DNA from 2 places in the Streptomyces sp. NBC_00236 genome. Region 2 is predicted to be linked to the other one. Evidence: predicted binding sites of a transcription regulator. Region 2 holds the regulator's gene; the other holds the start of a gene.
What was found. Region 2 encodes HrcA, which represses chaperone genes, less so after heat shock. Its sites were predicted from a motif close to TTNGCACTCNGNNNNNCNGAGTGCNAA; they were not measured.

Region 1 (6,173 bases), 2.1 Mb from region 2:
GGCGACCAGGTTCATCCCGTCCCGGATCGGGTTGACGAGTGCGACGTCGGCCAGCCGGTACGCCGCCAGCGAGCGGGCGAAGTCGTCCTTCACGTGGAGGACGACCGGGGTCCAGTCGGCCGTCCCGTACGCCTCGTTGACGGAGTCGGCGACGCGCTGCACCTCGGCCGTGTACTCCCGGTAGACCGCCAGGTCCTGCCGTGAGGGGTAGGCGAACGCGATGTGGACGACGCGCCCGCGCCACTCGGGCCGCTCGTCGAGCAGGGCGCGGTAGGCGAGCATCCCGCGGACGATGTTCTTGGACAGTTCCGTACGGTCCACCCGCACGATCGTCTTCCGGCCGGGGCCGACCTGCTCCCGCAGCGCCGCCATCCGCTCGTCCACGTCCGCCTCATGGGCGCGGCGGCGCAGGAAGTCCGCGTCGGCGCCCAGGCCGTGCACCCCGATCCGGGTGTGCCCGGTGCCGCCGAGGATCTCCGCACAGCAGCCGATGAACGCGTCCGCCCAGCGGCGGGTCAGGAACGCCGCCCGGTCCGCGCCGAGGATGCCGCGCAGCAGCTGCTCGGCGATGTCGTCGGGCAGCAGCCGGAAGTAGTCGACGGGCGCCCACGGGGTGTGCGAGAAGTGGCCGATCCGCAGGTCGGGCCGGAGCTCGCGGAGCATCCCGGGCACCAGCGCCAGGTGGTAGTCCTGCACGAGGACCGCCGCGCCCTCGCCCGCCTCCTCGGCGAGCGCTTCGGCGAAGGCCCGGTTGTACGTCTCGAAGGAGGCCCACTGCCGCCGGAACTCGGCGTCGAAGACGGGCTCGACGGGGGTCTGGTAGAGCAGGTGGTGGACGAACCAGAGCACCGAGTTGGCGATGCCGTTGTACGCGTCGGCGTGCACTCCCGCGTCGATGTCGAGCATCCGGACACCCGGTTCGCCGACCCCGCGCCGCACCGCCTCCCGGTCACCGTCCCCGAGGGCGGCGCAGACCCACATCTTGTCGTCCACGGCGCTCAGGCCGGAGACGAGACCGCCCCCGCCGCGCTTGGCGTCGAGGGTGCCGTCCTCGCGCAGCGCGTACGAGACCGGGCCGCGGTTGGACGCGACGAGTACCTGGGCAGCGGGCTGAGGGGCGTGCTCGGAGACCATGGGCGAAATCTAGCCCGATCATGAACCGCCCAAACGTGCGAAAGCAGGCCACGTCACGCCGCGCGGCGTGAAACGTGCCCCTCGATTCACGCCGCGCGGCGTGAGACGTACTCCTCGATCTCGCGCATCGGCGGCCGTTCCTCGGTGTCCACCGGGTAGGTGTGCGGCACGAACCCGTGCTCGCCGCGCTCGAACTGGGTCAGCGACGGGCGGACCAGATGCCCCCGGGACAGCCGGAGTTGAGCGGTCCGGTAGATGGCGGCCGCCATCCGGCCGAGCGCCTGGCCGTCCTGGTGGCGGTGCTTCCTGACGCCGACGTCGACCTGGGCGAGGGCGTCCAGGCCGACCGTGTGCAGGGCGTCGACGAGCAGGCCCAGCTCCACTCCGTAACCGACCGGAAACGGCAGCCGCTCCAGCAGCGAGCGGCGCACGGCGTACTCGCCGCCCAGCGGCTGGACGAACCCGGCCAGCTGGGGCCAGTGCAGATTGAGCAGCGGGCGTGCCACCATTTCGGTGACCCGGCCGCCCTGACCGGTGGTGTCGCCGAACGGGCGGTCGTACATGGCCTTGACGAACTGCACCGAGGGTTCGGTCAGCAGCGGGCCGACGATGCCGGAGACGAAGTCCGCCGAGAAGTCCTTCAGGTCCGCGTCGATGAAGCAGACGATGTCGCCGCCGGTCACCAGGAGTGACCGCCACAGCACCTCGCCCTTGCCGGGGACGGCCGGAACGCGGGGCAGGATCGCGTCGCGGTGGACGACGCGGGCGCCGGCCCGGCGGGCGACCGCGGTGGTGGCGTCCGTCGAACCGGAATCGATCACCACGAGCTCGTCGACCAGCCGGACCTTCTCCATGAGCTCGCGCCGGATCGTCGTGACGATGTCCCCGACCGTCTCCGCCTCGTTCAGCGCCGGCAGCACCACGCTCACCGTCGGGCGGCCGTGCGCCTCGTTCCTGGCGTCGAGCAGACGGTCCAGCGGACGGTCGGCGGCTGACCAGGAACGCCTGGTCAGCCAGCGTTCGACCTCTTCCAGCACGGTCGATACTCCCTGTATGTGATCCATCTCGCGGTACGGACGACTATCTCAACAGTCCAGTGCTTCGGTTACAGTCTTGAACAACGCAGATGGCCGTCGCATGCCGGGGTCCGTCCGCCGATAAACGCCTGGATCCATGGTCCAGTGCCACAGCGCTCATCCAGAGGGACAGAGGGAACGGCCCGTTGAAGTCCCGGCAACCCTCCCGCCGACCGCGAGGTCAGGTGGGGAAGGTGCCAATTCCGTCTCGTGACGAAATGCGTCGCGAGGAAGATGAGGAGAAAGGGCCTCGCCATCATGGCTATCGAGACTGTTGCAGCACCCACCGAAACTTCCGTGGACCTCGGTCCCGCCGCGGCGCTTTCCTGCCGCGAATGCGGAGAGCGATTCGCACTCGGCCCCCTTTTCGCCTGCGCGTCCTGTTTCGGGCCGCTCGAAGTGGCGTACGACCTGCCGAGCGGCTCTCCCGACGAGCTGAAGAAGCGCATCGAGGCCGGGCCCAACAACATCTGGCGCTACGCGCCGCTGCTGCCGGTCCCCTCCGATGTCGCCGACAAGCCCAACATCAACCCGGGCTTCACCAAGCTGGTCAAGGCCGACAACCTCGCCCGTGAACTGGGCGTCACCGGCGGTCTGTACGTCAAGGACGACTCCGGCAACCCGACGCACTCCTTCAAGGACCGCGTCGTCGCGATCGCCGTCGAGGCCGCCCGCGCCTTCGGATTCACCACCCTGTCCTGCTCCTCCACCGGCAACCTCGCGGGGGCCGTCGGCGCCGCCGCCGCCCGGGCCGGCCTGCGCTCCTGCGTGTTCATCCCGCACGACCTGGAGCAGGGCAAGGTCGTCATGGCCGCGGTGTACGGCGGTGAGCTGGTCGGCATCGAGGGCAACTACGACGACGTCAACCGCTTCTGCTCCGAGCTCATCGGCGACCCGCTCGGCGAGGGCTGGGGCTTCGTCAACGTCAACCTGCGCCCGTACTACGGCGAAGGCTCCAAGACGCTGGCCTACGAGATCTGCGAGCAGCTCGGCTGGCAGCTGCCCGACCAGATCGTCATCCCGATCGCGTCCGGCTCGCAGCTCACGAAGATCGACAAGGGTCTCCAGGAGCTGATCAAGCTCGGCCTGGTCGAGGACAAGCCGTACAAGATCTTCGGAGCCCAGGCCGAGGGCTGCTCCCCGGTCTCCGCCGCCTTCAAGGCCGGGCACGACGTCGTACGGCCGCAGAAGCCGAACACGATCGCCAAGTCCCTGGCGATCGGCAACCCGGCCGACGGCCCGTACGTCCTGGACATCGCCCGCCGCACCGGTGGCGCCGTCGAGGACGTCAACGACGAGCAGGTCGTCGACGCGATCAAGCTGCTGGCCCGCACCGAGGGCATCTTCGCCGAGACGGCGGGCGGGGTGACGGTCGGCGTGACGAAGAAGCTGATCGACGCCGGTCTGCTGGACCCGTCGCTCACCACCGTCGTCCTGAACACCGGTGACGGCCTCAAGACGCTGGACGCGGTGGCCGCCACCTCGCAGGTGAGCGCCACGATCCGCCCGAGCCTGGACGCCTTCCGCGCCGCGGGCCTCGCCGCGACCAGCTGAGAAGCTTCCGACCACCCGAGACTTCAGGAAGGGCACCCACCATGAGCGTCAAGGTCCGTATCCCCACCATCCTCCGCACCTACACGGGCGGTCAGGCCGAGGTCCCGGCAGAGGGCGAGACCCTCTCCCAGGTCATCGAGTCCCTGGAGAAGGACCACCCGGGCATCGCCGCCCGCGTCCTGGACGACCAGGGCAAGCTGCGCCGCTTCGTGAACGTGTACGTCAACGACGACGACGTGCGCTTCGAGGGCGGCCTGGACGCGGTCACCCCGGACGGCGCCGGCATCTCCATCATCCCGGCCGTCGCCGGCGGCTGCTGAGCCACGGCCCGGGCCCTTCGAGGCCGCCGGGCCGACTTCACAGCGTGACCACGATTGCCCCCTCCGCAAGAGAAGCGGAGGGGGCAATTCTGCATGGTTGAGCGGGGTACAGTGAGGGAAGTCCCCTCCGCTGCCCGTGCCCCCCGCATATGAGAATGCGCCTGGCCACGACAAGATGCAGCCAAAGTACGTGAGCCCCTTGCGCCATAAGTCGCCTTTGCCTGGCCTGACTTGCCCTGGAATCTCATGAATCCCTCACATTCGGGCGATCGGTGCTGCCCAGAATTCTCGTCCGATTGACCTGTTGCAGAGGGCAGTTGGGCAGATACATTCGGCCGCGGTCGACGCGTTCCGGCGCACACACCCTCTCCTGTCGGAGGGTGAGTTCTGACCCGGGCCCGCGAAGTGCGGTCCCGTGCAAGGGCCAGTAATAGGGGAGTTAGGCATGGCTCAGGGCACCGTCAAGTGGTTCAACGCGGAGAAGGGGTACGGCTTCATCGCGGTCGACGGTGGTGCGGATGTTTTCGTCCACTACAGCGCGATCCAGATGGACGGGTACCGCACCCTCGAAGAGGGTCAGCGAGTTGAATTCGAGATCTCGCAGGGCCAGAAGGGGCCCCAGGCGGACATGGTCAAGCTCGCCGTCGGCTGAGCCCGCCGGTCGCGGAACAGTCGGCCGACGACACTACTCACGCACGGAGGGCCCGTACCCGGGAGGTACGGGCCCTCCGCGCGTCCCGGGCCCGCTGCCACGGAATCTTCTGCGCGCGCCCCGGCCCGCCGCGGCGAGGAGCGCCTGCGCACGTCCCGGGCCCGCTTCCGTCGTGCCCCCTGGCTGTCCGCACTCCGAGGGGGACGCTCGCGCCCACCCGTCGCCCGGCCGTCACCCTCAGGGAGTCTCAGGCGCTTGCACTCTCGGGGGTCGAGTGCTAATTATTGGCTTAGCACTCTCTGGGTGAGAGTGACAGAAACTTGGACCGGGCCGGTGAGGCCCGCAGGCCTCCGGGGCAAGGAACCGGCGGCACGCAGGCCGTCCGTCGCGGGCGCCACTCGGTCCGGAGAAATCCACCCCTGTCCGGGAGGACCACTTCATATGGCCAAGATCATCGCCTTCGACGAGGAGGCCCGGCGCGGTCTTGAGCGCGGCATGAACCAGCTCGCCGACGCCGTCAAGGTCACCCTCGGCCCCAAGGGCCGCAACGTCGTCCTTGAGAAGAAGTGGGGCGCCCCCACGATCACCAACGATGGTGTTTCCATCGCCAAGGAGATCGAGCTGGAGGACCCGTACGAGAAGATCGGTGCGGAGCTGGTCAAGGAGGTCGCCAAGAAGACGGACGACGTCGCCGGCGACGGTACGACCACCGCCACCGTTCTCGCTCAGGCACTCGTCCGCGAGGGCCTTCGCAACGTGGCCGCGGGTGCGAACCCGATGGCTCTCAAGCGGGGCATCGAGAAGGCCGTCGAGGCCGTCTCCGCCGCCCTCCTGGAGCAGGCCAAGGACGTGGAGACCAAGGAGCAGATCGCTTCGACGGCCTCCATCTCCGCCGCCGACACCCAGATCGGCGAGCTCATCGCCGAGGCCATGGACAAGGTCGGCAAGGAAGGCGTCATCACCGTCGAGGAGTCCCAGACCTTCGGTCTGGAGCTCGAGCTCACGGAGGGTATGCGCTTCGACAAGGGCTACATCTCGGCGTACTTCGCCACGGACATGGAGCGCATGGAGTCGTCCCTGGACGACCCGTACATCCTGATCGTGAACTCGAAGATCAGCAACGTGAAGGACCTCCTTCCGCTGCTCGAGAAGGTCATGCAGTCGGGCAAGCCGCTGCTGATCATCGCCGAGGACGTCGAGGGCGAGGCCCTGTCGACCCTGGTCGTCAACAAGATCCGTGGCACCTTCAAGTCCGTCGCCGTCAAGGCTCCGGGCTTCGGTGACCGCCGCAAGGCCATGCTCGGCGACATCGCCATCCTCACCGGTGGCACCGTCATCTCCGAGGAGGTCGGCCTCAAGCTGGAGAACGCCGGTCTCGACCTGCTCGGCCGCGCCCGCAAGGTCGTCATCACCAAGGACGAGACGACGATCGTCGAC
Region 2 (6,173 bases):
ACCGGGCTCGCCCGCCCCTGGCTGCGGCTGCTGGCCCGCGAGGGCTTCCAGGCGGACGAGGTCCTGGTCCGCCTCAACCGGCTGCTCCTCGACGACGCGATGGAGGCCGCCGAGGCGGCCGCGCTCATGGTCGCCGCCGCCGGCGGCCAGCACTCGGCGGACAGCGGACAGTCCCGGTTCCTCTCCCTGCTGTACGGGGAGCTCGTACCGCTGCCCGGCGGCGGAGCCCGTTGCACCCTGGTCAGCGCCGGACACCCGCTGCCGCTGCTGCTGCGCCCCGACGGAACCGTGCGGCCCGCCGCCGAACCGCAGCTGCTCCTCGGGGTCATGGACGACGCCGTCTACGAGACCCAGAGCTTCGACCTGGCCCCCGGCGACAGCCTGCTCTGCGTCACCGACGGGGTGACGGAGCGGCGTTCCGGGCCGCTGATGTTCGACGACGAGGACGGGCTGGCACAGGCGCTCTCCGGGTGCGCCGGGCTGAGCGCGGAAGGGATCGCGGACCGCATCAAGCACGCCGTGCACGCCTTCGCGGAGCGCCCGCCGGACGACGACCTGGCGCTGCTGGTCCTCCAGGCCGAGTAACGACCTGGTGCACGATAGCGAGCGGGCTCCCGACGCGCACCAGGTCGTAAGCACGCACGGGTGTGGCGTCCGGCTGCCGGGCGGCGCGCGACAATGGACGGTATGCCTTCCGTACTGCCCGATGGTGAGCCCGTGCCCGACGACGGGGCGCTGCCCCGCCATGCCCTGGAAGGCGCCGCAGAACGCCCGCTCGGCTTCTACCTCCACGTGCCGTACTGCGCGACGCGCTGCGGCTACTGCGACTTCAACACCTACACCGCGACCGAGCTGCGCGGCTCCGGCGGTGCGCTGGCCTCCCGCGACAACTACGCCTCGCACCTCATCGGCGAGGTCCGCCAGGCCCGCAAGGTCCTCGGCGACGACCCCCGCCAGGTCCGTACGGTCTTCGTCGGAGGCGGCACGCCGACGCTGCTGGCCGCCGCCGACCTCGTCCGGATGCTGGGCGCGATCCGGGAGGAGTTCGGCCTCGCGGACGACGCCGAGATCACCACCGAGGCCAACCCCGAGTCGGTCGGCCCGGAGTACCTGGCCGAGCTGCGCGAGGGCGGCTTCAACCGGATCTCCTTCGGGATGCAGAGCGCCCGGCAACACGTCCTGAAGATCCTCGACCGCACCCACACCCCCGGCCGGCCCGAGGCCTGTGTCGCCGAGGCGAGGGCGGCCGGCTTCGACCACGTCAACCTCGACCTGATCTACGGCACGCCCGGCGAGTCCGACGACGACTGGCGCGCCTCCCTCGACGCGGCGATCGGCGCCGGGCCCGACCATGTGTCTGCGTACGCCCTGATCGTCGAGGAGGGTACCCAGCTGGCCCGCCGGATCAAGCGCGGCGAGATCCCGATGACGGACGACGACGCACACGCCGACCGGTATCTCATCGCGGACGAGGCGATGGCCGCGGCCGGCTTCTCCTGGTACGAGGTGTCGAACTGGGCCCGGACACCGGAGGGCCGCTGCCTGCACAACGAGCTGTACTGGCGCGGGGCCGACTGGTGGGGCGCCGGACCCGGCGCGCACAGCCACGTCGGCGGCGTGCGCTGGTGGAACGTGAAGCACCCGGGGGCGTACGCGCAGGCGCTGGCCGAGGGGCGCTCGCCCGGGGCGGGCCGCGAGATCCTCTCCGCGGAGGACCGGCGCGTCGAGCGGATCCTGCTGGAGCTGCGGCTGGTCGACGGCTGCCCGCTGTCGCTGCTCGCCCCGGCGGGGCTTGCGGCGGCGGGGCGAGCGGTGGACGACGGACTGCTGGAGCCGGGCCCCTACGGGGAGGGCCGGGCGGTGCTGACCCTGCGGGGGCGGTTGCTGGCGGATGCGGTGGTGCGGGACCTGGTGGACTGAGGGGGTGCGGGGCGCGAGGCGCGGGGCGCGGGCTGCGGGGTGTGGGGTGTGGGCCGCGTGGAGGGCGTCGGGGCGCCTGCGGCGGGCTGTTCCCCTCCCCGCCCCTTCCCTGAACCGGGGCTCTGCCCCGGACCCCGCTCCTCAATCGCCGGAGGGGCTGGGAGTGGGGGGCTCTGCCCCGGGCCCCGCTCCCCTCAATCGCGGGGAGGGGCTGGAGGTCGCCGGGAAGGGCTGGGAGTTGGGGCTCCGGCCCGGGGCCCGTTGCTCAGGGTGCGGGGGGTGCCGTCACGAAGTCGATCAGTTCCTCCACCCGGCCCAGCAGCTCCGGCTCCAGGTCCCGGTAGGAGCGGACCGTGGACAGGATCCGCTGCCACGCCGCACCCGTGTTCTCCGGCCATCCCAGCGACCGGCACACACCCGTCTTCCAGTCCTGGCCGCGCGGCACCACCGGCCAGCCGGGGATCCCGACGGACGACGGTTTCACGGCCTCCCACACGTCGATGTACGGGTGGCCGACCACCAGGACGTTCCCGTCCGAGATCTGTGCCGCGATCCGGGACTCCTTGGAACCCGGTACGAGATGGTCGACCAGCACCCCGAGCCGTGCGTCCGGACCCGGTGAGAACTCGCGCACGATCGCGGGCAGGTCGTCGATGCCCTCCAGGTACTCCACGACCACGCCCTCGATGCGCAGGTCGTCGCCCCAGACCCGCTCCACCAGTTCGGCGTCGTGGCGGCCCTCCACGTAGATGCGTCCGGCCCGCGCCACCCTGGCCCGCGCGCCGGGGACGGCCACCGAGCCGGAGGCCGTCCGTGCGGGCCGGGCCGGGCCGCCCGCCGAAGGGCGCACCAGCGTGACGACCCGGCCCTCCAGCAGGAAGCCGCGCGGCGTCATCGGGAACACCCGGTGCTTGCCGAAGCGGTCCTCCAGCGTCACCGTCGGGCCCTCGGCCGTCTTCTCGCACCGGATCACCGCACCGCAGAAGCCCGTGACGGCCTCCTCGACGACCAGATCGGGATCGGCGGGCACCTCGGGAGCGGGGGCGGACTTCTTCCACGGCGGGGTCAGGTCCGGCTGGTAGCTGCGCATCGGATGACGATAAGGCGGGAGCGGCTCACGACACGCCGAACCGGGCAGCCAGCTGATCGCGCTGGGCCCGTACGAACGCGGCGTCCACCACGGCCCCGTGCCCCGGCACGTACAGCGCGTCCTCACCGCCCAGCTCCAGCAGCCGGTCCAGCGCCGCCGGCCAGCGTGCCGGGAACGCGTCCGGGCCCGCCTGCGGTTCACCGGACTCCTCGACCAGGTCGCCGCAGAGCACGACCGCGGGCGAGCCGGAGAGGCCGGGTACCAGCACCGCGAGATCGTGGCCGCTGTGCCCCGGACCCGCGTTCACGAGCAGCACCTCACGCCCGCCGCCCAGGTCGAGCGTCCATTCGGCGCGCACCTCGTGGTGCGGCGCCACCAGCACGTCGGCGGACTCGGCCGCGTCGTGCTCGGGCAGACCGTGCCGCACCGCGTCGGCGTGCAGTTCGTCCGCCCCGTGGCGCAGCAGTTCCGTCATTCCCCCCGCGCCGAAGACCTGCGTCCCGGCGAAGGCCGCCGTGCCCAGCACATGATCGAAATGGGGGTGGCTGAGTGCGATATGCGTCACCCTCCGGCCCAGCAGGGCCTGCGCCTGACCACGCAGTTCGGCGGCTTCGCGGAGTGACGGCCCGGTGTCGCAGAGCAGCACGCCGTCGGTCCCCGCCACCAGGGCGACCGTTGCATCCCACACCGGAAGGCGTCGCCGGCCCACTCCGTGTCCGAGTCGCTCCCAGCCGAACTCTTCCCAAGAGGCGTCCATGCAGCGACGCTATCGGCAACGACCTGCGCAGTCTCGCGGTAGCGTGGCCGGTCGCCCTTGCTAGGGGGCTACCCCGGCGCCGTACACTGGCCGGGGGATTGCTGGCACTCGTACGCCCAGAGTGCCAGGGACAGACCCGGGAACGGCCCGAGAACCACCGAGGTACACAGCTGGAGGTGTGCGCGATGCTCAGCGAACGCAGACTCGAAGTGCTGCGCGCCATCGTCCAGGACTATGTCGGCACCGAGGAGCCCGTCGGCTCCAAGGCGCTCACGGAGCGGCACAAGCTGGGGGTCTCCCCGGCCACCGTCCGCAACGACATGGCGGTGCTGGAGGACGAGGGCTTCATCGCCCAGCCGCACACCAGCGCGGGACGTATCCCGACGGACAAGGGGTACCGGCTCTTCGTCGACAAGCTCGCGGGCGTCAAGCCCCTGTCGTCGCCGGAGCGCCGTGCCATTCAGAATTTCCTCGACGGCGCGGTCGACCTCGACGATGTCGTGGGACGTACCGTACGGCTGCTCGCGCAGCTGACCCGGCAGGTCGCCGTCGTGCAGTACCCCTCGCTGACCCGCTCGACGGTGCGGCACGTGGAACTGCTGTCCCTGGCCCCCGCCCGGCTGATGCTCGTGCTGATCACGGACACCGGCCGGGTCGAACAGCGGCTGGTCGACTGCCCCGCGCCGTTCGGTGAGACCTCTCTCGCCGATCTGCGGGCGCGGCTCAACAGCCGGGTCGTGGGACGCCGTTTCGCGGACGTTCCGCAGCTGGTGCAGGACCTGCCGGAATCCTTCGAGAGCGAGGACCGGGGAACCGTGTCCACCGTGCTCTCGATCCTCCTCGAATGCCTCGTCGAGGAGACGGAGGAGCGGCTGATGATCGGCGGCACCTCCAACCTCACCCGTTTCGGGCACGACTTCCCTGTGATGATCCGGCCGGTGCTGGAGGCATTGGAGGAGCAGGTCGTGCTGCTGAAGCTGCTCGGTGAGGCCAAGGACTCGGGCATGACCGTACGTATCGGGCACGAGAACGCCCACGAGGGGCTCAACTCCACGTCCGTCGTCGCGGTCGGCTACGGTTCGGGCGACGAGGCAGTCGCCAAACTCGGCGTGGTCGGACCGACCCGCATGGACTACCCCGGAACGATGGGAGCGGTACGCGCAGTGGCACGTTACGTCGGACAGATCCTGGCGGAGTCGTAAGTGGCCACGGACTACTACGCCGTACTCGGCGTGCGCCGCGACGCTTCGCAGGACGAGATCAAGAAGGCCTTCCGGAGGCTCGCCCGCGAGCTGCACCCGGACGTGAACCCCGATCCGAAGACCCAGGAGCGGTTCAAGGAGATCAACGCCGCGTACGAGGTGTTGTCGGACGCTCAGAAGAAGCAGGTCTACGACCTCGGCGGCGACCCGCTGTCCGCCTCCGGAGGCGGTGGCGCGGGCGGATTCGGACAGGGCGGCTTCGGCAACTTCTCCGACATCATGGACGCGTTCTTCGGCACGCAGTCGCAGCGCGGACCCCGTTCGCGCACCCGTCGCGGCCAGGACGCCATGATCCGGCTGGAGATCGACCTCTCCGAGTCGGCCTTCGGCACGACCAAGGACATCCAGGTCGACACGGCCGTCGTCTGTACGACCTGTAGTGGCGAGGGTGCCGCGCCCGGCACCTCCGCCCAGACCTGTGACATGTGCCGTGGCCGTGGCGAGGTCTCCCAGGTCACCCGGTCGTTCCTCGGCCAGGTCATGACCTCGCGGCCCTGCCCCCAGTGCCAGGGCTTCGGTACGGTCGTGCCGACGCCGTGCCCGGAGTGCGCCGGTGACGGCCGCATCCGCTCACGGCGCACGCTCACCGTGAAGATCCCCGCCGGTGTCGACAACGGCACCCGCATCCAGCTCGCGGGCGAGGGAGAGGTCGGCCCCGGCGGCGGCCCGGCCGGCGATCTCTACGTCGAGATCCACGAGCTGCCGCACGCCGTGTTCCAGCGGCGCGGCGACGATCTGCACTGCACGGTCACCATCCCCATGACGGCGGCGGCCCTCGGCACCAAGGTGCCGCTGGAGACGCTCGACGGCCTGGAGGAGGTCGACATCCGGCCGGGCACCCAGTCCGGCCAGTCCGTCCCGCTGCACGGGCGCGGCATCACGCACCTGCGCGGCGGCGGTCGCGGCGACCTCATCGTGCACGTCGAGGTGATGACGCCGACCAAGATGGACCCGGAGCAGGAGCGCCTGCTGCGCGAACTGTCGAAGCTGCGCGGCGAGGAGCGGCCCACCGGGCAGTTCCAGCCCGGACAGCAGGGCCTGTTCTCCCGGCTGAAGGACGCGTTCAACGGCCGCTAGATCCACGCAACGATGTCGTACGGGCCCGGTTTCCGGGCCCGTACCGCATTGCGGACAAAACGTTGCA

Region 1: a site for HrcA is predicted at 4,991-5,017, ahead of groL (chaperonin GroEL). Genes of this name have one in related genera too.

What each region holds. Positions count from the first base shown of each region.
Region 1 is NZ_CP108100.1:4,606,314-4,612,486, forward strand. It holds gene OG446_RS20910 (alpha,alpha-trehalose-phosphate synthase (UDP-forming)) at 1-1,134, opposite strand, end outside; gene OG446_RS20915 (glucosyl-3-phosphoglycerate synthase) at 1,221-2,171, opposite strand; SAM riboswitch class I at 2,325-2,451, shown strand; gene thrC (threonine synthase) at 2,469-3,764, shown strand; gene OG446_RS20925 (MoaD/ThiS family protein) at 3,806-4,084, shown strand; gene OG446_RS20930 (cold-shock protein) at 4,530-4,736, shown strand; gene groL (chaperonin GroEL) at 5,178-6,173, shown strand, end outside.
Region 2 is NZ_CP108100.1:2,494,345-2,500,517, reverse strand. It holds gene OG446_RS11200 (ATP-binding SpoIIE family protein phosphatase) at 1-585, shown strand, start outside; gene hemW (radical SAM family heme chaperone HemW) at 679-1,920, shown strand; gene OG446_RS11190 (DUF3097 domain-containing protein) at 2,186-3,010, opposite strand; gene OG446_RS11185 (MBL fold metallo-hydrolase) at 3,036-3,767, opposite strand; gene hrcA (heat-inducible transcriptional repressor HrcA) at 3,953-4,969, shown strand; gene dnaJ (molecular chaperone DnaJ) at 4,970-6,106, shown strand.